Regions from separate parts of the Variimorphobacter sp. HTMS_6 genome, predicted to be linked through region 2. Evidence: riboswitches for the same ligand, from Rfam matches in the RefSeq annotation. Region 2 holds a riboswitch; each other region holds the start of a gene.

What was found. Region 2 has a riboswitch for thiamine pyrophosphate ahead of cytX (putative hydroxymethylpyrimidine transporter CytX). Riboswitches for the same ligand answer to the same signal wherever they lie in the genome.
Region 1: linked by a shared signal. The riboswitch ahead of thiT (energy-coupled thiamine transporter ThiT) and the one ahead of cytX (putative hydroxymethylpyrimidine transporter CytX) in region 2 are both predicted to bind thiamine pyrophosphate.
Region 3: linked by a shared signal. The riboswitch ahead of thiS (sulfur carrier protein ThiS) and the one ahead of cytX (putative hydroxymethylpyrimidine transporter CytX) in region 2 are both predicted to bind thiamine pyrophosphate.
Region 4: linked by a shared signal. The riboswitch ahead of thiC (phosphomethylpyrimidine synthase ThiC) and the one ahead of cytX (putative hydroxymethylpyrimidine transporter CytX) in region 2 are both predicted to bind thiamine pyrophosphate.

What each region holds. Positions count from the first base shown of each region.
Region 1 is NZ_AP046094.1:2,983,050-2,989,429, reverse strand. Features, by position in the region: gene AC6IWN_RS13475 (DUF2225 domain-containing protein) at 1-758, shown strand, start outside; gene AC6IWN_RS13470 (DUF6062 family protein) at 786-1,496, shown strand; gene AC6IWN_RS13465 (co-chaperone GroES) at 2,071-2,358, shown strand; gene groL (chaperonin GroEL) at 2,376-3,998, shown strand; TPP riboswitch at 4,133-4,237, shown strand; gene thiT (energy-coupled thiamine transporter ThiT) at 4,268-4,966, shown strand; gene AC6IWN_RS13450 (peptidoglycan-binding protein) at 5,112-6,341, opposite strand.
Region 2 is NZ_AP046094.1:3,340,519-3,346,898, forward strand. Features, by position in the region: gene thiE (thiamine phosphate synthase) at 345-989, opposite strand; gene thiM (hydroxyethylthiazole kinase) at 976-1,800, opposite strand; gene cytX (putative hydroxymethylpyrimidine transporter CytX) at 1,805-3,004, opposite strand; TPP riboswitch at 3,164-3,271, opposite strand; gene AC6IWN_RS15165 (cofactor-independent phosphoglycerate mutase) at 3,405-4,628, opposite strand; gene AC6IWN_RS15170 (homoserine dehydrogenase) at 4,697-5,914, opposite strand; gene AC6IWN_RS15175 (ACT domain-containing protein) at 5,996-6,380, opposite strand, start outside.
Region 3 is NZ_AP046094.1:284,625-291,004, reverse strand. Features, by position in the region: gene thiH (2-iminoacetate synthase ThiH) at 1-1,160, opposite strand, end outside; gene AC6IWN_RS01300 (thiazole synthase) at 1,188-1,952, opposite strand; gene thiF (sulfur carrier protein ThiS adenylyltransferase ThiF) at 2,240-2,866, opposite strand; gene thiS (sulfur carrier protein ThiS) at 2,873-3,067, opposite strand; TPP riboswitch at 3,520-3,627, opposite strand; gene AC6IWN_RS01285 (methyl-accepting chemotaxis protein) at 3,845-5,875, opposite strand; gene AC6IWN_RS01280 (putative bifunctional diguanylate cyclase/phosphodiesterase) at 5,859-6,380, opposite strand, start outside.
Region 4 is NZ_AP046094.1:2,190,148-2,196,527, reverse strand. Features, by position in the region: gene AC6IWN_RS09875 (diaminopimelate decarboxylase family protein) at 1-583, shown strand, start outside; gene AC6IWN_RS09870 (EFR1 family ferrodoxin) at 618-1,361, opposite strand; gene AC6IWN_RS09865 (TetR/AcrR family transcriptional regulator) at 1,493-2,029, shown strand; gene AC6IWN_RS09860 (DUF8821 family protein) at 2,054-2,518, opposite strand; gene AC6IWN_RS09855 (Dabb family protein) at 2,693-2,974, opposite strand; TPP riboswitch at 3,104-3,212, shown strand; gene thiC (phosphomethylpyrimidine synthase ThiC) at 3,396-4,700, shown strand; gene AC6IWN_RS09845 (phosphotransferase family protein) at 4,957-5,706, opposite strand; gene adhE (bifunctional acetaldehyde-CoA/alcohol dehydrogenase) at 6,028-6,380, opposite strand, start outside.

The DNA.
Region 1 (6,380 bases), 360 kb from region 2:
ACGGTAAGAAATCCGGTGAGAATGAAAAACCGGCATTTTCTGAAGAAGATAACATCTTTGACAAGACCTACACCTGTCCTGTATGTGATAACGAGTTTAAATCTAAGACAGTGAAGTCCGGTAAAGTAAAGCTTCTATCTTTGGATACCGATTTAAGACCGTTGTATGAGAATATGGATCCGTTAAAATATGATGCGATTGTTTGTCCTACCTGTGGATTTGCCGCATTAAATCGCTTTTTTAAATATGTATCCTCAGCGCAGTCTAATTTAATCAAAACGAATATTTCGGCAAACTTCAGAGGATTGAAGGAAACCGGTAATATATTTACCTATGATGATGCAATATCCAGACATAAGTTGGCATTAGTAAATGCAATTGTAAAGAAATCAAAGATTTCGGAACGAGCATATACCTGCTTAAAAACAGCCTGGGTCATCAGAGGAAAATCAGAAAATTTACCACAGGATTTCCCGAATTATCAACAAGCAATCGAAGAATTAAGAGTAGAAGAAGAGGATTTCTTATCAAAAGCCTATGCAGGCTTTGGAGAAGCCTTCAGTAAAGAAGATTTTCCGATGTGTGGAATGGATGAAACTACCATTACGTTATTAATGGCGGAATTAGCTAGAAAAATTGGAAAGTTTGATGAAGCCGGCAGATGGATATCCAGAGTATTGATTTCCAAAGATGCCAATGAGCGCATCAAGCAAAAGGCAAGAGAAATTAAGGATTTGATAAAGGATCAAAAGAATTAATTGCTAAGATAAAGGCGGGTATCTACTTTGAAAGAAAAATTATATACTATCCCGGTGAATGAAGCTTTTGAATCGGAATGCGAATGTCCTCTGTGTGCAATGAAAAAAAAGTTGGAGACGGATGCGGTAGAATATACTATGGGTCCTAGTTATATGGAAGATGATATAAGGGGGGCGACTTCGCGTATGGGATTTTGTGAGAAGCACCTTAATCAGCTATATCAGAATCAAAATCGATTGGGATTGGCATTGATGTTAAAATCACACATGGATAATACGATCCAGATGGTTGAAAAACATTCAGGAACCAAGATTTCTGCCACCTCACTGTTTCGTAAGAAGGCAGAGGAATCTCCCGTAGTTGATTTTTTAGATACAATAGAACACAGTTGCTTTGTTTGTGATAAGATAGAAACAACATTTCAACGTTACCTTGCTACAATCTTTCATCTTTATCATACAGATCATGACTTTCGGGAAAAATTCAAGGGATCAAAGGGCTTTTGTTCTGAGCATTATAAAATGCTCTATAAAGAAGCTCCTACCAATCTAAAAGGTGACGAATTATCAAGTTTTATCACGGAGTTAAATACTCTTTACTTGGACAATATGAAAAGAGTAAGGGATGATTTAGAATGGTTCATCAATAAATTTGACTATCGTTATGCAGACGAACCCTGGAAGAATGCCAAGGATGCATTACCCAGATCCATGCAAAAGACAAATAGTATACTATAAACCCTTAACAATGAAGTTAAAAAGCTCACGTAATTGCTTAAATTTATTAAACTTTGTCAAACATGGTATATTATGACTGATAAAGAATATACTTAATTAGTATGTATGAAATTGAAAAAGTTATTGCCGTTAGGTGATAACTTTTTCTTGCGCCTTTTATATATGTGAAATTAATCTATTTTGACTTCGATGCAACATTACATTAAACGAATGGATCAGTCATATGGAATAACAGATTTCATGGGGTGTGAACAGAAGATAGCAGTGAAATCAACATAAAAATGAGAAAAAATGAGATATCGCGAGATATTAAGAGTATGAGAGAGAAATTACTAAATTTGCTATGATATTTTAATGGAAATGAAGTTGCATTATAAAAGCAAATTTACTAATATAATAATCAAAGTTAGCACTCGACCACATGGAGTGCTAATAATTCTTAAGCTAAGGGTAATGTGAGATTCACGATTAATGCACACCGTGGAATTCTATCACGTAACAAATACGGATTACTATCCGAGTTTGTGGTTCCCTTGAAAAATTTAGTAATAATTAATTAAGGAGGAATTTTAACATGAAACTTGTACCTTTAGGAGATAAGGTAGTATTGAAGCAATTAGTTGCTGAAGAGACAACAAAGTCAGGCATTGTGTTACCCGGCCAAGCAAAAGAAAAACCTCAGCAGGCAGAAGTTATCGCTGTTGGTCCTGGCGGAATCGTTGATGGAAAAGAAGTTGTGATGCAGGTTAAAGTTGGCGACAAGGTTATTTACTCCAAATATGCGGGAACTGAAGTGAAATTGGAGGATGAAGAGTTCATCGTCGTTAAGCAGAATGATATCGTTGCAGTTGTAGAAGAATAGAATGGAGGAAACACAACATGGCTAAAGAAATTAAATATGGCGCAGAAGCCAGAGCAGCGCTTGAAATCGGCGCGAATAAATTAGCAAATACCGTTAAAGTAACCCTTGGACCTAAGGGAAGAAATGTAGTTCTTGATAAATCTTTCGGTGCACCTTTGATTACGAATGATGGTGTTACAATTGCAAAGGAAATTGAGTTGGATGATCCTTTTGAGAATATGGGTGCTCAGTTAGTGAAAGAAGTTGCTACCAAGACAAATGATGTAGCAGGTGATGGTACAACTACAGCAACTGTTCTTGCACAGGCTATGATTACCGAGGGTATGAAGAACTTAGCAGCAGGCGCTAACCCTATTATCCTTAGAAAGGGTATGAAGAAAGCAACTGATGTTGCTGTAGAAGCAATTTTAACAATGAGCTCTTCCTTAAAGGGTAAGGAGCAGATTGCAAGAGTTGCAGCAATCTCTGCAGGTGATGATGAAGTTGGTCAGTTAGTTGCTGATGCGATGGAAAAAGTATCAAATGATGGTGTTATCACAATCGAAGAATCTAAAACCATGAAGACTGAGCTTGATCTTGTGGAAGGTATGCAGTTTGATCGTGGATATCTTTCCGCTTATATGTGTACCGATATGGATAAAATGGAAGCAACCCTTGAGAATCCATATATCTTAATCACGGATAAGAAGATCTCAAACATTCAGGAAATCCTTCCTGTACTAGAGCAGATTGTTCAGACTGGTTCAAGATTATTAATAATCGCTGAAGATGTCGAGGGTGAAGCTCTTACAACTTTAGTTCTTAATAAATTAAGAGGTACATTCGTTGCTGTTGCAGTAAAAGCTCCTGGCTATGGTGACAGAAGAAAAGCGATGCTTCAGGATATCGCTATCTTAACTGGCGGTACAGTTATTTCTGATGAATTAGGTCTTGACTTAAAAGAAGCTACTATAGAGCAGCTTGGTCGTGCAAAATCAGTTAAGGTTCAGAAGGAAAACACCATTATTGTTGATGGTGAAGGTGATAAAGCTGATATCACTACAAGAATTGGCCAGATCAAAGCTCAGATTGAAGAAACTACCTCTGAATTTGATAAAGAGAAATTACAGGAGAGACTTGCTAAGCTTGCTGGTGGTGTAGCAGTAATCAGAGTTGGTGCTGCAACAGAAACTGAAATGAAAGAAAACAAGCTTCGTATGGAAGATGCTCTTGCAGCTACCAGAGCGGCAGTGGAAGAAGGTATCGTTGCAGGCGGTGGTTCCGCATATATCCACGCATCTAAGGAAGTTTCTAAATTAGCTGCAAAATTAGACGGTGACGAGAAAACTGGTGCAAATATTATTCTTAAAGCACTTGATGCTCCTTTATACAGCATCGTATACAATGCAGGCTTAGAAGGTTCTGTAGTAATCAGTAAGGTAAAGGCTAGCAAACAGGGCGTTGGCTTCAATGCTTTAACTGAGAAATATGTTGATATGGTAGAAGCAGGTATTCTGGATCCTACTAAGGTTACAAGAAGCGCGCTTCAGAACGCAACTAGTGTTGCATCCACTTTATTAACAACAGAATCCGTTGTTGCAAATATCAAGAAGGATGAGCCGGCAATGCCTGCAGGCGCACCTGGAATGGGTATGATGTAATAAAATCATTATTTTAAATCAATTAATTAAGAGGGTAGGCAAATGATTTTTGTCTGCCCTCTCATTTTCTTCGGATACTCCTATTGACATCCTTTGGTTTATCCGTTATGATAGCTGAGACAAAATAAAATGATATATTTTGCTAGGGGAGCCCAGGCTGAGAGGTATGTTGTACTACATACTGACCCTTACTACTTGATCCGGATAATACCGGCGGAAGGAAGCATTTCAAGTGGCCCCCTCCGAAGCAATCATAAGGAGGTTTTTTTATGTTTCAAGATATTTTGAATTTTTTAACAACGAAAGAAGGTTCCGGCGCAGAAACCTATTACACACCTACACTAGCGGGTAATATAGCACTCTTTGTTGTTGTGGCTATCTTATTTATCGCGATGGCTGCGTTTTCAAACAGTAAGTCAAAAATTAGAGTTCAGCAGCTAGCATTTTCTGCAATGGCGGTAACATTAGCCGTGGTTACTTCGTTCATCACCTTTGCGAAACTGCCATTTGGTGGATCTATCACATTATTCAGTATGCTGTTTATTGCTTTGATTGGCTATCTATATGGTACCAAGGCCGGAGTACTTACCGGTATCGCTTATGGTTTTATTAATCTGATTTTAGGTCCTACCATTCTGCATCCGGTACAAATGTTATTAGACTACCCGATCGCATTCGGTTGCTTAGGTTTGAGTGGAGTATTTTCAAAATCAAAGAATGGATTAATTAAAGGATATGTACTAGGCGTATTCGGTAGATATATCAGCCATGTAATCTCCGGATTTGTGTTCTTTAGTATGTACACTCCAAAGGGTATGAATCCAATTATCTATTCCTTAGGATATAATGCAACTTATATCGTACCGGAAGCAATCGCAACGATAATAATATTATTGATTCCACCTGTTCGACAGGCATTTATTCAGGTAAAAGGAATGGCAACTCAGACACAAATTACATTATTTTAATAAAAGACCAACATTAAATCGCTTTCAAGGGATTTTGTGTTGGTCCTTTTTGAATGAAATATGTTATGGGTCATTATAGTTCTGTCACCGTAAGGGTTCTCCTTTCCGTACGGTATACATCATATACGGTATACATACATGAAAATCACAGTTCAGCCATTCGGGTAACTGCAACATAGATGCCGGATAATTTGTACCAGGTGGGGAAGTCTACGATTCCGTTGGCAGGCAAATCAAAGATTTGTTGAAAGGCTTTAACGGATTCAGCGGTTTGGTTATTGAATTGACCGTTTACTGCAACTGTAGGTATTGCAGGATACTTTTCTGAAATTTTATTAAGTTGTTCCTGGATGGTTCTCACATTAGCACCAGAGGAACCTATGGTTAGGTTTGAACCCGGCCAGGAGGAGGGAACCCCTGACACTTCGGTGGCCGTATTGATATAAATGGAGTTTCCATAAAAATGTCGCAGAATTTCAATTGCAGATTGCCCCTGATCGCCCAATTGCTTGGATCCCCACTGTGTCATCCAGTTCGGGCATTGCACTCTGTTTCCATCACAGTACTGTGTCAAAATGGGTTGCTTAACATTGGGTCTGGATAAATAATTATTAAATATACTGTCTACGATTAATCCTATGTTATCGTAGATGTTTCTACCGGGAATCCATTTATGATCAAATGCGGTGGAAGAGGTGATAGTAAAATTAAATCCCTGATTTCGGTACCATTCTGTAAATACACGATTGAGTGTAAAGGATAAGATAGCAAGGACATTGGCGGTTATGGTGGATTCCGGCCAGGTGGAATAGATTTCGCTGGAGGCTACATTTTTAATATAATCTCTAAAGCGAACATAATGATCTCTAGCGGATCGGTCGGTTGGAGGACCATCGTGTACAATAACGAATTCGGGGACTACTACTCTGTTAAGGACAATTTCACCTGATTCTCCGGTTGGTTTTATCTCAGCCTCCGCTATTTTGGGTGGGTAATCACCGAATAAGGTATGAGGTGGAACTACATAGAGATCGGGCTGTGCTTGCGGTTCTTCGGGTCGCAGAGTTGCATCCTGTAACGCGGTTACATTTGGCATTACCTCAGCATTTTGCACTACTACTGGTTCAAAACCGGATGCGGACATATTAATTCGGTAATTAGCGTATGGTTGTTGATCCGAGGGTTGTTGGCTAAATTCCAGGGGAGGTGCAGGAACCTCAATAATCTCGGTTAGGCCCGAGGAGTTGGTTCTAACCTCTGCGATTTGTTGCTCTGGTGTTCCTGTGGTTGATATTGTAACTGTAGCATTTTCAATCGGAACCATCCCGGCGCCCATAACACGTGCCCGTATCCTCCCGAGTGATTGGGTGCTCATTTGTGTCGGATATACCTTTATGGCTTTATACTTGTTCTT
Region 2 (6,380 bases):
CGTGTTGCAGATGAGATATGTTTCGCATGGCAAGAAATACAACACACTTCACATAAGCAAATGACTCCTCAAATGTCCAGCTCCCAGATAGGTTTATCTTTATCGTAAAACTTGGCGGAGTTATTTGCTTATCACCTTGTAAATCTTTCTTGTCATGCCTAACATATCATCAGCTGCAACTGTATGAAGTCGTTGGTACTTAGGTCATGTCTTTTATGACCTTATGTACCACTACGTACTTCATTCAAGCGGAAGCGTGTTGCAGATGAGATATGTTTCGCATGGCAAGAAATACAACACACTTCACATAAGCAAATGACCCCACAACGTCTTATAAGCAAAACCTATCCCTGTGTAATCATTTGTGAAGAAAGTTCATGCAATTCATTTGTTGCCTTTTCGATATCAGGTTTGGCAAGTATTGCGGAGATAACCGCAACACCGTCAACGCCACAGCCCTTCAGCTGCAATATATTATGTTCATTGATGCCACCAATAGCAACAACCGGTATGGTAACAGCTTCACAAATCGCTTTAACTTCTTCAAAGCTTACATCATCTGCATCATTTTTGGTTGTAGTGGAGAACACAGCGCCGACACCAATATAATCTGCACCCTGACTTTGCGCTAGTATTGCTTGCTCCACAGTTCTTGCCGATACGCCAAGGATCTTATCTGGTCCGAGCAAGGAACGAACATCCTTGGCATTCATATCGCTTTGTCCAACATGAACACCATCCGCATCAATCGCCAAAGCCACTTCAATATTGTCATTGATGACAAAAGGAACCTGATAGCGATCAGTAATCTCTTTTATCTTAATTCCCTCATTCACAAAGTGATCAAAGTCTAGATCTTTTTCTCTTAATTGTACAAAAGTAGCGCCAGCTTTTACACTTTGTTCTACCTGATCTTTCAACTTATTATTTCCAAGCCAGGTACGATCAGTAACTAAATAAAGCAACATTGTACTCTTATCTAATTTCAACTTTTCCACCATCCTTTAATATCTCTGCATTCATTTTACTCATCATATCAATGATGTACATACGATAGGAATTTGTTCCGCCATCAACCTCAGTTACCTTCTGGTATGCAAGTTCTCCGCTTAGTCCCATTGCGGTTACGGCAGCTGCAGTTGCCTCTAAGATATTATCCGAGTTTGCTCCGATGTAACTTCCGATTACAGCAGTTAACATACAACCGGTACCGGTTACACGGCTCATCATACGGTTTCCGTTGTAAACCACATATGCTTTTTCACTATCAGCCACAATATCTGTAACACCGGTAATCGCTATCACTGATCCGGTTGATCCTGCAAGTGCCTTTGCAAAGTTGATTACACTGTCTAGATTATCGGTGGTCACAGCATCTGCTGCCGCTGCATCTACGCCCTGAGTATTAGCACTTCCGGTGGCAAGGAATTTTATTTCTGAAATATTACCACGAATCACTGAGAATTTTACTTCTTTCAAAAGTGTTAGCGCAGTTTCATTTCTTAGAGTGGAGGCACCGGCTCCAACCGGATCAAGCACAACCGGATGACCCAGTTCATTTGCTCTTTTACCTGCTGCAATCATCGAAGCGATGGTTCTCTCATTCAGTGTACCAATATTAATTACTAACGAAGAGCAGATGGAAGTGATTTCGCTTACTTCTGCGATATCGTCCGCCATGATTGGAGAACCTCCGCTTGCTAAGATTATGTTCGCACAATCATTTACCGTTACGTAATTTGTAATGGAATGCACCAGTGGAGTTTTTGAAAATACATTATCTAATACTGAAGAAAACATAGTTTTACCTGCCTTTTTTTAATTTTGTTAAGATAAATATAACTAAATTGATCACCATACTTAGTACAAAAACAATTACAATAACCGGTATCGTACTTCCGATCTCTAGTTCCTTATCAATAAACACTCGGTAAACTACAAAACCAATCACCCATAAAATAGCATTGATTATGCTTTGAGCCTTTGTATTTGTACGTCTGCGTAAGATGAAATAATCCGTAATTAATATTGTCGCCATCGGTACAAAGAAGGATCCAATTAGATATAAAAAGTTTTGATACTGTTCAATCGGCGTAAACATAGCAATCACTGTTCCTAATAGACATACTCCAATACCTATCATCTTTTTATTCCACTTTGAGTATATATTGTGAACACTCTCTGCTGCAGAATACACATCAAGATAACTTGTTGTAACGGTAGAAAGTAGTATGATTAACATCGCAGCAACACCGAGTCCTGCACTCTTAAGTATCTGCACCACATCAGAATTTCCCGCATAGAATGCTGCTCCTAAACCGATAGCATACATAAATGAACTTCCGATAAAATAACTTACCGTACTAATCAGCGTAAATCGAACCGGATTGTCCGTATTCTTCGTATAGTCTGATATCAAAGGAAGCCATGAGATTGGCATAGCAATCGATAACTCCAGTGCAAGACCAAAACTCATTATTTCACTACTCTTCACAGGTGCGCCACCATGGAATACGGTAAACCCAAGAACCACCGTTAAAATTAACAGAGCAGCAACTGCTATATTATTGATTTTACCGATGTTTTTTAAATCAACAATAATCCAAATCACATTCAGTGCTCCAATTAACAAGCACCACACAAGATTGTTTGATATATTCAACGGTCCATTTACTACCGTTCCAAAAGCATTGGCACCGCTGATAATCATCACGGCAGTCCATCCAACCAATTGTAGCACATTGATGACCGAGAAAAACACTGACCCGCGTCTACCAAAAGATATTCCCACGCTTTCCATGGCAGTCATTTTACTCTTTGCACCAATTAATCCAGCAAAATAAAATAGAACACATCCGATTAAATGTCCCAATATAATTGCCAACATACCTTTGCCGAATCCAAGCGGCGCCAAAAAGGTACCCGTGATAATCTCTGCAATCGAGATTGCCGCTCCGAACCACAACAATGATCCGCTTAAAAATGATAACTTATTTTCCTTCATGCCAATCCTCCAAGTTTTATTCTACTCATTATCTATGAGTTTCTCTTTACTCAACCTGCCCGTTTATGCTAATCGTACTTCATGCAATTGTAAGTTCCCATTGTTCTCTTTTCAAAACATTACAAAAATGGGATATGCTTACATAAAGCATATCCCACTTACAATCAAAAGTGTACATCCCTACGTTGGCATTATCCAAATCAGGTTTAAGGGTCGAATCTTTTGATTCCTCTCAGCCTGCGCACACAAGCTCCCCCGTATTTACAGATTGTAGTATATATTCTTTCATATCACTTGTCAACTGAAACAAGAAAGGACTGTTATCGACATGTATAATAATGGGTCACATCCATTATATAATTCGTTCGATAACAGTCTTTATTATATTAATAACAACTTATTATTTTATACTTTCCGCAAGGGATTTCTCAAACAACCTCTCTATTACCTTATATCCTTCTGTAACAACATGGCCGGTTAATGCCGCTTCTGCTTCATTATAATGCCAATCGTTATTCTGTTCAGAGGTGCTGTCATAAAGCAAGTATGGAACGGGATCACTGGTATGAGTTCTGCAACAGATTGGTGTCGGATGATCCGGCATAACAAGCATTCTGTATTCTGCTCCAGCTTTCTTCATCTCATCCATCACAATTTTGATTACTCTTTGATCCAGATATTCAATTGCCTGGATTTTATTCTTAATACTACCCTGATGTCCCATCTCATCCGGTGCCTCTACATGAATGTATACAAAATCATAATTCTCCTTTGTAAGCACATCCACAGCAGCCATTGCTTTCCCTTCATAATTCGTATGAAGCGTACCATTCGCTCCGGGAACCTCAATTACCTTCATATTAGCGCCAACTGCAATTCCCTTCAGCAAATCTACAGCAGAAATCATAGCACCTTTTACATGATTCTTCTCTTCAAAGGAAGATAAAGCAGGTCTTGTACCTGCTCCCCAGAACCAGATAGAGTTTGCTTTATTCAGACCCTTTGCTTTTCTCTCTTCATTTAACGGATGATGATTCAAGATATCATAGCTCTTTTTCATCATCTCTTTTAATACAACATCCTTTGGTAAATACTCACCGATTACTCTTTCTAGAATATCATGAGGCTGTGCCAAATCTACGACTTCACCCTTATCCCAGATAGTTAGATGTCGGTAGCTAGTGCCAACATAGAATTTATAGATATCGGTCTCCAATTCCTTGCGAACTGCTTCAATCAGCACCGCTGCATCCTCTGTTGAGATTTCACTGGAACTGTGATCGATGATTGTTAATTCTTCATACGGTTTATCTTCTTCCGTGAGTGTTACGATATTACAACGAAGTGCAATATCAGTAGCCTTCATATCTACTCCAATGCTTAACGCTTCCAGTGGAGAACGTCCAGAATAATAGACTTTAGGATTATATCCGAGGACAGCTAGATTAGCCGTGTCGCTACCGGGCTTCATTCCCTCCGGAATTGTATGTGCAAGTCCTAATTCGGACTTCTTTGCCAGCAGGTCCATCTGAGGTGTATCAGCTGCCATCAAAGGTGTCTTATTACTAAGTTCAGCCAACGGTTCGTCAGCCATACCGTCACCAAGAACGACGATGTATTTCATGTAATCAGGTCCTTTCTCTTTTAAGTATATAGCACAAGGACTTATCGAAATAAGCCCTCCTGTAACATTTAAAATCTTACTCTTATTTTATTCAAAACACCATCTAAACTTTCGATTTTGTTCTTTAATTCTTGTTCTTCTAAGCTTGAAGTAAGGAATGCATATTCTCCTGTTACGCCTTCAGCTGTTACCACTTCAACCTCACCGAATAGCTTTCTTACTTTCTCTTTTACCGCTTCCCCTTCTCCACTAACTCGAATAAAGAAGCGATTCTTAACCTGATTTACATCAGTAAGCTCTAATTTCTTGCTGCTCCAAATAGTCCAGATATTCGTTCCAAGATGCTTTGCTGCATCTACGATATCAGCAACAACAGCGCTTGCTGTCGGAAGTTTACCCGCACCGCTACCATAGAACATAACTTCTCCTATAACATTACCTTTTACATAGATTCCATTAAATACATCATTCACACTATATAACGGATGGCCTGAATTAATCATGACCGGTGCAACCATCGCATAAACATGATCATTCTCACGAATACTGGAAGCAAATAATTTAATTTTTGCGCATAAGGTTTTTGCATAGCGAATATCAACATCGGTAATCTTAGCGATTCCCTCTGTATGTATATCCTCATAATCTACCTGCATACCAAAGGCAAGTGAGGAAAGTATCGCAATCTTTCTGCAAGCATCATGACCTTCCACGTCCGCTGCAGGATTTCGTTCTGCGTAACCCAAATCTTGAGCCGTGGATAAAGCGGATTCAAAGGTAGAGCCTTCATCACTCATTTTTGATAAAATATAGTTGGTGGTACCATTAAGGATACCTGTGATTTCAACAATCTCATCCGCTGTCAAGGATTGATTTAACGGTCTGATGATCGGAATACCGCCACCAACACTTGCTTCAAACAAGAAGTTCAAATCATTCTCCTTAGCAATATCAAGTAGCTCCGCGCCATGCTTAGCGACTAACTCCTTGTTCGAACTTATGACACTTTTTCCTCTTAAAAGCGCAGTCTTAACAAACGTATAAGCAGGCTCAACGCCGCCCATCACTTCACATATTATCTTAACCTCAGGGTCATCCATGATGATATTTACATCGTGAACTAATTTGTCCATAATCGGATCCCCCGGGAATTCTCTTAGATCCAATACATATTTGATATTGATTTGATCTCCGGCTCTTTTTGCAATGCTGTCACCATTGGTATTTAGTACTTCAACTACACCGGAACCAATTGTGCCGTATCCTAAGACTGCGATATTAATCATTACTTATCCTCCATTCCTGCATTTACCATAAATCTAATGTCGTTTAAATCATATGTCATCACTTACATAAAAATTAATCGATTATTCTCTCGAAACCATTTTAACATAGTGAATACCGTCCATTGATTCAATTGTCTCAATAAATACCGATGTACTATCGGTTTGCGGCAATATCTCGATACTTAAAGTCAGTAAAGCAATTCCGTTAACAGGTATACTTTGGTGGATGGTAAGAATGTTGGCTTCACATTTTGCAACCTGGTTTAGTACTTTTGATAATAACCCCGGTTTATCATCCATTTGAAGCATAAATGTAATAGTCTTTCCTCTGGTGTTTTCGTAAAACGGAAATATGTCATCACGATATTTATAAAATGAACTTCTACTGATATCTACAGCGTCCGTGGCTTCCTGAACTGTCATTACACGCTCCGAATCCAAAAGTCTTTTGGCCTCAACAACCTTC
Region 3 (6,380 bases), 1.2 Mb from region 2:
GCAACTACTTCCACCACATCTCTTCCATCCGCAATCTCAAACTGCTGATCCCCTTTTTCGCTATTCTCTTCCGAATGGCTGCCGATACCGGTACTTACCGAAGCGGAGATCTTTGTTGCTGCAAGTCCTACCACATTATCACGAAATCCGGCTCTCTCCCTGGTGGAGATCGTCATTCCTGCAAATGGCATAAACAGACGAAAGGCTGTCATTACCTGAAGGAGCTGTTTCTCATGAACATCCATCGGGTTGATCTTATCATTGTTCACAATCGGGCGAAGTCTCGGACAGGAGAAGGATATCTCAGCATGGGGGTATTTCCGTTGAATATAATAGGCATGCATTCCGGTTGCAAAGGCATCCTTACGAAAATCAGCTAGCCCCAGTAATGCTGCGAATGCCACCCCTCTCATGCCACCTCGAAGTGCTCTCTCCTGTGCATTGATACGATACGGGAATATTCTCTTATGTCCAGCCAGATGAAGAGTTTCGTATTTGTCTGGATTATAGGTTTCCTGGAATACTGTCACATAATCCGCTCCGCATTCATGCAGATACTTATACTCTTCAGTATTCATTGGATACACCTCAAGTCCAATCATTTTAAAATACTTCTTGGCAATCTTACAGGCTTCTCCGATGTATTTCACGTCCGACATTTTTCTGCTTTCACCGGTCAGAATTAGAATTTCTTCCAAACCGCTTTTTGCAATTGCCTCCATCTCCTTCTCCATCCCTTCGAAGTCAAGCTTCGCACGATGGATCTTGTTATGGCAGTTAAAGCCACAATAGATGCAGTAATTGTCACAATAATTCGAGATATAGATCGGAGTAAACAGATATACACTGTTACCAAAGTGTTTTCTGGTTTCCACCAAAGCCTTCTGCGCCATCTCCTCCAGATACGGTTCTGCAGCCGGGGATAGTAGGGCTGCAAAATCTTCCGGTGTAATATCCGTGGCGTTTAACGCTCTTTTGACATCGTCCTCCGTAAATTTTTGTTCGTTGTACTGATCCATATCATGTAGTACTTTATCCATCACATTGGAATCCTCTAACACTTCCATACCCGGTAGATACTCCATATGATTGATGCGTTCTTTTTTTAAATCCTTGATAACTGTTTCACTTAATATACTTTCATTCATTTCCTTGGGCATAGTTTTACCTCTTTTCTGCTTTCCGCGTTATTGCAAAAATCCGGTTAAGGGCGAGGATGCACTCGCCTTGTCAATTACGCGCCCAAGTCCGGACAAATAAGCACCTCTGCCCGCTTCGATTGCTTTACCAAAGGCTTCTGCCATAAGAGGAATATTACCGGCGGACGCGATTGCGGTATTCGCCATGACTGCTGCCGCACCCATCTCCATCACCTCACATGCCTGAGATGGTCTACCGATTCCTGCATCCACAATAATTGGCAGGTCAATTTCTTCAATCAGTATTCGAATAAATTCCTTGGTTGCCAGTCCTTTGTTGGAGCCGATTGGAGCCGCTAGAGGCATAACAGCTGCTGCTCCTGCATTGACCAGATCACGTGCTACCGTAAGATCTGGATACATATAAGGCATAACGATAAAGCCTTCCTTTGCAAGAATTTCCGTTGCCTTTATCGTTTCATAATTATCCGGTAGCAAGTATCTGGAATCCTTAATCACTTCAATTTTAACAAAATCCCCACAACCAACCGCTCTTGCAAGCCGCGCAATACGAACGGCTTCTTCGGCATTTCTCGCTCCGGAGGTATTGGGAAGTAAGGTTACTTCCTTTGGTATGTAATCAAGTATATTCTCTCCTGCTTCTGTATTTGCTCTTCTAAGTGCAAGCGTGATAATCTGCGCTCCTGCATATTTTACACAGGCCTCGATCAGATCTAAATTGTATTTTCCTGATCCGAGTATGAATCTTGATGTAAATTCATGCCCTCCGATCACTAATTTGTCATCGTTCATTAAAACTACCTCTTTTCTATCATTTCTATCATTTCTATCTTTTCTATCTTTTCTATATGATTTTCAAATCATTGTTCTCACGACTCGAATTTTTCTAATCAATATTTTTCTTACAAATTTTCTTCGAAGAATTTCCCTATAGACTCTTAATTAAATTTTTCTGTTACCCTAGGTTTTCTTATGAATCTATGCAATACTAAGCTTCTTGCAATTCCTTCCCTCTTGCAAATCCCGCATTATTAACATTCGTTATAACTACCTATCCATAAGGAATGCACAAGGAAATCCTACTCTTCTTCACCCAGTATCAACTGAATCACTTTATTGGCTTCATGTCCTGCGCAGATACTTACCCTGGGCGCCATTAGCCCCATTCCGGACTCTGAATCTGAGATCTGATCTCCGCATAGATATAGGTTTTGAAAAACTCTTCTGGTAATGATGGCATTGGAATCCCCATAGCCAGCCATTCCGGAGCCGGATACGATTTTTTTATCAGAGAAGTTTTCCAGTAATCCGTTCACCAGCATCGCCTTCTGATCTGACTTATCAAATGCCTCACATATGATAGGATCCTCCACAAACAGCTCATCTATATTCTCATTCGTTACTTTTATATTATCTGTTATAATCTTCATAAACGGATTAATTTCCTTCAGTTTTTCTGCCAGACACTCTGTTTTTGGTCTTCCAATATGTGAGATATAGTATTCCTGTCGATTCAAATTACTGATGTCCACATAATCAAAATCAATTAAGTGCAGGGATCCGACACAGGTTCTGGCAAGCATAACCGCGATATGTGATCCCAATCCACCTAGGCCTGCTACCGCTACTCTGGCATCCTCTAATTTTTCATAGACCTCTTTGCCAAACCGTAAGTCACATATCTTTCTGTACTCTTCTTTTGTCACGTCTAATCAACCTCCACCCACAAAATTAACGACCTCCAAGGTATCTGCCTCGGTCAGAATACATTCGTTATAGGTGGCTTTTGGTATGATTTCTCCATTCCGTTCTACTGCAATTCTTGATATCACATATCCCTTACTCTCCAAGTACTGATATAGTGACATACTTTTCTCAAGCGTTTCCTTCGCTCCATTCACTAACATTTGCATATGCTCCTTTCATAATGACTAACGAATAAATGAGCGTTTATCCGCCCATATATTATTACGAATTTGCAAATACAACCCTTCGTTCTACAAATTCACCTCCATTATTAACTGCGCCGGTTGTATTTAAGTACCCAAATTAAGCTATTGCAAATTAATAATTTGAAGGAATAATGTTATATTGCCTTAACACGCTGTCTTCCTACCTTTGTGTGGTGTAAATAACATTATTCCTTAATAAAATTATTAATCTATACCAGTTTCCTTTGCTACATTCTACCGGCGCCTACGCCGGATACCCGACGCTTTTAATGCAATGCTCATGAATTTTGCTGCATCAATTTTATATAGCGACAGAAGTGGTGCCCCCAGTTTGCCGCTGTACAATTATTTACGATAAAAAAAGACGAATATACCAAGGTGATGGTATATTCGTCTAGTATGATTCAAGCTAGAATTCAATATATCCCTACGTTGGCATTATCCAAATCAGGTTACGGGTCTAGACGCTACAGTCTACTCTCAGCCCTCTAAAAAGAGCTCCCCTTTTTCGTTCTTATTCAATATGTGTTAATTATAACTGATATTTTTATTAATTCAAGAGTTTAATTAATTTTTATTAATAACTTTATATTTTATGTTTATGTCTTTGTGATTATTTTAAGATTATAGTTTGTTATGTATTGTGTTATATTCTGTTTTGTCTGACATTTCACTTTCAATTTTCAGGAATTCTTCGTATCTTGATTTATATTCTCCTTCAAAACCTCCGCTTTATACTACAAATCTGTCAACTAATTCCTGCAGCTCTCTTGCTCCGATTGCATTTTCGTTAGATAATTCTGTCTCTGTAATCGTCTTTTCAACCACGTCAGAAGTCTTTTCAGCAATATCCTGTACGCCCTTTGAACCTTCAGAAACAGTGATTGCTACCTCATTCATCGCTTTTGATATATTCGATACTGAGGTATCCAGTATATCTGCCGCTTCCTCGAATTCAACCATAAGTTGTTTTACATAAACTGCATCATCATTATATTGTTCACCGATCTTAGACAATTTTTCATAATCCTTTAATACGCTTTGATCTATGAACTCTAATAATGCTTCAGAATTCTTTCTCATCATTTCTACAGAACTATAAACATTTTTCACAATCTCTTGGATACCGGTAGCGGTACTTGAAGATTGATCCGCTAGTTTACGAATTTCACTTGCAACTACATTAAAGCCTTTTCCTGCTTCACCTGCTCTCGCTGCCTCAATTGCTGCATTTAACGCAAGAAGGTTGGTCTGATTGGTAATTGCGAGAATGGTATCCGCTAATACACCAATTTGAGCGATTTTGTCAGATTCCTTAATTGCTTCCTCCATCTTATCCTTTACTTCTTCATAGAGGTTTTTCGCATTCTCGGTTGATTCCAGTGCGTCTTTTTTAATGGAGGATGCCCTATCTGAAATCTGGTAAGATACCTTTGATCCGTCCTTTGCTTTACTAGCAATATCACTTACGTGACTACTAATCTCAACTGTAGTAGCGGTAATCTCTTCTGTTGATGCGGCTGTTTCTTCCATTCCTGCGGATAATTCTTCTGTAGTTGCGGAATTATCATGTGCGTTCTCTTGAATTAATATCGAGAGTTTTTCAATTTCTTCCGCATTGGTCAAAACGGCACCGGAAACGCTTTTAAGCTTTTCCACCATCTCTCGTAAAACTGCTCTGGTTTGAAATAATGCTTTCGCAATCGTTCCTGTTTCATCTTTATTTTTTTCAAGATATCGGAACGATTCGTCTCTTACCAGATTCAGATTTGCTGTTCTATTAATTAATTCTGTTAGTTTAATGATTGGGTTTGCAATTCTAAATGAAATAAAAATACCGTATAATAAAGCTAAAATTGCAATAAATACTCCAATAAAAATAATACTTACTGTTACATCATTTACCGGTTTCATAATTTCACCCATATCACCTGATACAACTAAAGTCCAATGAGTTTCCGGTATCACCGAATAAGATGCTATTTTATGATCACCATTAAACATATAATCAACAACTTCTGCCTTGACCGTCTTGCCTGCCATCACCTGAGCAACTACATTTTTAATCTGTTCATTTTCAACCGGCTTTCCAATTTTATCAACTGTCGGATGATACAGCATAATACCCTTTTCATCTACAAGATAGGCATAGCTGGATTTTGTATTTAATAATTTTACACCCTTTAAATATTTTGTCAAACTGTCTGCACGTACGGCTGAAGCCACAAATCCAATAAGCTTGCCATCCACTTTCACTGGATAAGTGAATGCGATAATATAAGCACCGGTGGATTTTGATTTTAAAGTCTCACTGATCACAGGCTCACCGGTGGATAATGTTTTCGTTGCATAAGCACGATCCTTAAAATTCTGTCCAACTAATTTTTCATCACTATCTGCAACGTCATTTATATCGGCGTCAACTACAAAAATGTGTTCCAGATTGCCTTCTTTCTCTACCACCTGCCGTAGCTTTAGATTCAGTTTTGCTCTGACATCACTGCCAACCTCTTCCCCCTGAGCAGTTTTAGTTAAAACATCTTCTACTTCTGCCTGCATCGCAACTAATCCCAACTTACTGGTTTCCTCTGCTATCAGGGATTGTATCTGGTTGGAACTGTCACTATTCGTATCCATCATTGAAGTATTAGTGATATCGTTCATAGTCCCTGATGACTTAAATAGCGAAAAGCCTCCAATAATAACAGTCGTACAGATTATCATTATAATCATAGATAAAGATAATTTAATTTTGATTGACATATAACTCCTCCTTAGTTGTTCTAATATGCTTTTGAATCTGCCACTCCTCTAGCATCTTCTCCATAATGCTACCCTCCGGAAGTGGTTTACAAAAATAATATCCTTGGATTTTATGGCATTTCAGCATTTCTAGATAATTCATCTGCTCCTTTGTCTCTACTCCCTCCGCTACCACATTCAAATCCAGACTCTTCCCTAAATTAACAATTAAATCCGTCACAGATTTCTTTTTCCCATTACTAGCAATTTTGTCAATAAAGGTTTTATCTATCTTAAGTGTTGTAATGGGCAATTGTAATAAGTGGTTTAATGAAGAATAACCTTTGCCAAAATCGTCAAGTGCAATTTTTATTCCTTTCGTTCTTAAAAGCTTCAACTTATCTGCTATTGCATCATAGCTCTCCATGAGTATTGATTCTGTTATCTCTAATTCAACCTTTCTCGGGTTAACTTCTAATTGTTCTATCGTATCTAAAATCATTTCTGTGAAATTATCTTGCAGCAT
Region 4 (6,380 bases), 1.2 Mb from region 2:
GGGCTCAGGAATCGGCATCCCATACACTGCGGAGGATACACCACTGGACACGATTTATCTGGGAGGAATAACCTCCTCTATGATTGAACAGTTCAAGTCACGCTTCCCCAACCTGAATGTATATATAGAAACCGGTCGGTATGTCGTTGGGAAAAGTGGAGTGTATGTTACTAAGGTAGTCGATAAGAAGATATCCCATGGAAAGACATATTTAATTCTGAAAAACACACTCAATGGCTTTATCCGTCCATCAATCGCTCAGCTTGTTATGAGTTATCATGAGAGCGGAACACTAAATGCCAGTGAACCGCTCTTTACGGGAGCAAAGTCCTTTGAAATAATAACTCTAACGGAGGAATTAGAGACAGAGGAAGTAACCTTAGTCGGAAATCTTTGTACAGCAACCGATGTTGTCGCAAAAGATATCGTATTACCGAAGCTACAATGTGGTGATGTAATTGTTATCACCAACGCAGGAAGTTATGCAGCCGTTCTGTCACCTATGCAATTCTCTTCCCAAGAGCCTCCCAGACAGCTTTTCTTAAGTGGAAAAGGAAATAATATCAGTATTACCTCTGAATAATATTTATGATATATCTTTGATCGGAATGGGGAGCTTATTCATTCGCATTGATGATTTCCTTTAAGCTAATATGTTCATTACGAAATCGTTCACTGCTCTTTTCTTTTTTATGATGTATTGCTTTCGTAGGGCAATTCTGAATACATGCCAGACAATGTTGACAATTTTGATTGAATACTGGCTTACTATCGACTTTAATGTTGTTCACAGGGCAGACTTTTTCACAGGTCTTGCAGCCATTACAGCTGTCCTCCGTGTAAAAATCCTTCTCAAAATTATCATGATTCAATTTAGAAAACATATGTCTGAGGGGAACCACAAGGATTGAGTGTTTTTTCAGGTATAAGCGCTTCTTTCTTACATCCTGAATAATTTGATCAATATTCCCCTCAACATTTTTCTTCCCGAGCCCATCGACCTGATTTTTCATCTCAAAGCCAGGTAGAAAGTTATCAACCATTATGAGCTCATTAATATAGGAGAAATGAATATTATTCCTTTTCCCGATTTCTAGGAGATGTCTTGTTACGCCTCCGGCAACCATTCCGTAGGTTGCTATAGCAAATATATATTTGCCTTTCAGTTTCACTTTATCTAAAAATTCTTCCACAAGCTTCGGTACACTGATATTGTACACCGGAAATACGATCCCAATGATATCGTCTTCAATAGTAAAATCCTCATTTTTTAACAGTGCCGGAATAGAGTAAGTCTCTCCACCAAAACGTTTTGCCACATATAAGCAGTTACCGGTTGCAGTATAATATAATACTTTCATACATTCCTCCAAAAAGTTATTTTTAATTTAATTGTTACACTTGTAACATGGAATAGAGCACAGTATAATGTATCTAAATAGATTTATCAATAGAACAATAATCAAGTGTTACAAAAACGGAGAAAATGTATATGATTAAGAAAAAAAATGTGCAAAGTACGATAGTAAAGGAAAGTATCTTTATAGCACTGATGATACTTATGGAAAAGAAGGATTTCAAGGAGATTACAATTACTGAGGTTACTAAAAAGGCAGGAGTATCCCGCATGTCGTTTTATAGGCATTATGCTATATTAGAAGATGTCATCAATAATTATCTGGATGAGCTGTTTGAGGATTATTCCAATGCGGTAATAAAAAATATACATGATTATGATAAGGATAGTATACGTATGTTTTTTGCATATTTTAGAAAGCAGGAAAGATTGGTCACAAACTTAATAAGATCAAACTTAAGTCATCTGATCTTAGAGAGATGCATTGAGTTTTTCCATTCCCTATCAAGAAATATTGTATGTGACACCGGAGAATACCAAGATAGAGGGCGGTACCTAATCGAGTTTGCTGCCGGTGGGCTATATAAAGTTCTGATCGAGTGGGTAAAGGACGGACTTAAAGAAAGTGATGAAAAGATGGCAGATATCTGTTATAGTCTGATGAGGCATTAATAAATATATTACCTAAGAGGAGTATTAATACTCCCCTTTAATTACAAAGAAAGACCCGCGGATGGTTCCGGCAAGTTTAGATTTTTGTCTTGCAAATTTAAACTTTTCCTCTAATTCCTTCGGTATTTCCATTCCTTCCGAAAGCTTAAAACCAACCGCTCTTTTCTTTGAATCATCAATTGTATACATTACATTTACGGCCAGACCATCTTCATAAAAGACATACGCCATTTTAAGATTTTCTACTTGAAAACTTGATGTTTCGAGTGGCTTTGCAGCAAATTCAATATTACGTTCCGTTTTTAGAATGTGGTTTACATAATCGATAGTATCCTGGCTCTCACTAGCCGGTACTACTGTAAATTCATGCTTGTATTTATTCATATAATAACGTGCCTCATTCGCACGCAAACCAGCCAGAGCATCAACTACGGGAGAAGATTCAAGGCCAACAGTGGATACATTTTTAAAATCAACAACATAGGACATAGTGGTACCTCCATATTAAATATAAAATCATTATACACTATTAAGATTTGCATTAATGATAATAGAGTTATTATTCCCCTAAATTTTATCAAAAATGAATCTGAATATAATTATAAATCAGATAATGCAATTAGTACATGACGATATTTGTAATATGGCTAATTAGTGAAAAAATTAATCTTCATAGCATACAGAGGCACCGGATACCATTACTGTTGCAATATATTTTGAAACTTCTAGATGAACGGGATTAGACAAATAAGATTCCATGTCCTTCATTGTATTGAATTTAGTGATTAATAGAATATCATAAGAGGATGTTCCTCTCCGAATATCTGTCTCTACTTGTAGGTACTTCAGGACTGTGATTTTTCCTTTCATGCTTAATAGGGCCGATTTTGTTTTTTCTATCTCTTCATTTTCATTTAATTTGATGAGTAATGTGTTTGTTATCATTTTTCCCTCCGTTTTGTGTTTCATAGCGAGTTATTATATCTTATAATAGTATATCATCCATAACCTGACAACATAGGGTCAGGTTTGTTTTTACTTGTTGACTCATTTAGGTAATACTGGTATGATATAGAATATAAAAAGGGGAGCTTGCATTAAGCAGGCTGAGAGTAAGCTGTATCGCTTAGACCCATAATCTGATTTGGATAATGCCAACGTAGAGATATATTTAGCTGACTATGCATGTATACTTTCCTTGGTGTACGTGTATTTTTTTATGCTTACATGTCATCATTACATACATTCTTATTCAAAGTGTTAATCAATTTTCTATCTATGCGGGCAAAGAAATGTATCTGAAATATTGTTTTATTCATTGACTTTCACCAAATCATGAAAATAAAAAATTGGAGGATATTAGATCATGAAAAACTATGCAACACAGATGGAAGCTGCAAGAAAAGGGATTGTAACGGAGGAATTGAAAAAGGTGGCGCAAAAGGAGCAGATGACGACAGAAGAGCTGCTTCCCCTGGTTGGAGCAGGTAAAGTAGCAATCTGTGCGAATAAAAACCACAAATGCATTGAGCCGGAAGGGGTAGGCTCCATGCTGAAAACAAAGATAAATGTTAATCTGGGTGTGTCAAAGGACTGTAAGGATTACGATCTGGAGATGAAGAAAGTAATGGAAGCGGTTAATATGGGGGCGCATGCCATAATGGATTTATCCTCACATGGGAATACAATTCCATTTAGAAGAAAGCTTACCTCTGAATGTCCGGCAATGATTGGAACGGTACCGGTCTATGACTCCGTAATTCATTACCAAAGAGATCTATCTACATTAACAGCAAAGGATTTTATTGATGTGGTTCGCCTTCACGCAGAAGATGGTGTGGATTTTGTAACCCTGCACTGCGGTATCACACGTAAAACGATTGATCAGATTAAGAACCATAAGAGAAAAATGAACATAGTATCTCGTGGAGGTTCTCTGGTATTTGCCTGGATGAGCATGACAGGAGAAGAGAATCCGTTTTATGAATATTATGATGAGATACTGGATATTTGTCGCGAATACGATGTCACAATATCACTGGGAGATGCATGCAGACCCGGATGTCTTGCAGATGCTTCAGATGTATGTCAGATTGAAGAGCTCGTTAGACTCGGAGAATTAACAAAAAGAGCCTGGGAAAAGGATGTACAGGTTATGGTTGAGGGACCCGGACATATGCCTCTGGACCAGATTGAAGCAAATATGAAGATCCAGCAAACCATATGCAACGGTGCTCCCTTTTATGTATTAGGACCATTGGTAACAGATATTGCACCAGGATATGATCATATTACATCAGCGATTGGAGGTGCAATTGCAGCCTCTGCCGGAGCAGCATTCTTATGTTATGTCACACCGGCTGAACATCTGGCATTACCAAATCTTGAGGATGTGAAGCAGGGTATTATTGCCTCCAAAATAGCAGCACATGCGGCTGATATCGCAAAGGGTGTAAAAGGCGCCAGAGATATCGATGATCGTATGGCGGATGCAAGAAGAGAGTTTGACTGGGAGACACAGTGGGAATGTGCAATTGATCCAGATACAGCAAAAAGAATTCGTGAGGAAAGAAAACCGGAGCATGAGGATACCTGTTCTATGTGTGGTAAGTTTTGTGCAATTAGAAGTATGAATAAGGCACTTGCGGGAGAACATATTGATATTTTATAAGTAGTGTTAATATAAGAGATTATAACATAACAGCTAGCATCTAAGATCTCAGTCAAGATTTTGGAAGGGTTGTTGGGTGCTTGTTCATACACAGTGGGACGGAAGCTGTTTAACCGTGTTATTGTCTACTTGATGTATTCACTGAATAAATAGATATAATTAATCTCTTAAAAATAACCGGTATATCGAATGCCAAATCGATGGCTATACGATATACCGGTTTTATTTGATACGATTTCGTTTTCACTATGCTAGATTAACCCTGATAATCAAGAACATCCAGCCATTGACGAAGAATTTCTTTCTCCGGTTCTTTTGCCTTAGTTAAGTGCTGTGCTGCCACAATCGGAATCCATTTTTGAACATATGGTAATGCAGTATTGCTCTTAAAACAGAAAAGTTTTAAATATGAATCTGCAAGCTCTGGGTAATAGAGCATCATTTTGAGATAAGTAGTTGCCACATCGGCACTTGCATTTCCTTGAGTAGCATGGGACCAATCCAAGATATAAGCACCGGATTCGTTGATTATAATATTGGAAGGTAGAAAATCCCCATGGCATAATTTTGTATGTTTTGGCATGCTATCAAGCACGGATAATAATTCATATTTTGTAGTTGAATTCAATTCATCCGTATTTTGAATAACACGTACTAATTTATCCTTTAGTTTGTTGAGTAGAGGAGCTGATTTAGAATGCATCTTAATCTGGAGATCAACGAACAGTTCCAATAACTCAGAGGTCTTCTCCGGATTATCCTTTAGCTTTTGTTCTAGGGTTTGCCCCTGTATATAATCCATACTGATGCTCCAGCGACCATCGATATTACTTACGGAGCGAATCTGCGGAATTTTTAAATTAGTTTCTTCTACACGGGTATGATTCAATGCTTCGTTCAAGACTGAAGATTTCGGATAATCCTGATCAAAAACCTTTATTGCTAAATCATCTTCCTTGTAGATTGCTTTTTTGTTTCTTGTTGCTAAGACTTGTTCAAGCTTCATTGTTATTTCCCCTTTCAAATTTTGCCATTGTTTGGTGTTACCTTTATTTTACTACATATTAAAAGAAAAGTATATGCATTTTCGAATAAATATGACGAAATTTGCATGATGAATTGTGCAAAATACACAATGTTATATGAAAGAAATGGACATTATTATTTAGGCTCTATTGTTCTAGAGAATAGATAATAATATATTATAAATGCAGAAAAAGAAAGGATACCCTCTGTAGGATTGAACATTAAATCAAATCCTTGAGGGTATCCTCTCTATGTGATTGGGTATTTCATTTGCTTAGGTACAAAGCGTTTATATAATTAATTATTTACCGTAGTAAACTTTTAAGTACATCTCTTTTAATTCGCTCATTAACGGATATCTTGGGTTAGCACCGGTACACTGATCATCGAATGCCTGCTCAACCATCTCATCAAGAGACTCTAAGAATGCTTTTTCGTCAACTCCGTATTCCTTAATTGTCTTCTTAATACCAACACTTTCTTTTAAGTCGCCGATTGCAACGATTAATTTATTGAAAGTATCCATGTCATCCTTACCGGAGATTCCGATGAAGTTAGCGACTTCAACATATCTCTCAAGAACATTAGGGTATTCATACTGGGAGAATGCACCCATCTTTGTAGGAGCTTCGCTGATGTTGAATTTCATAACCT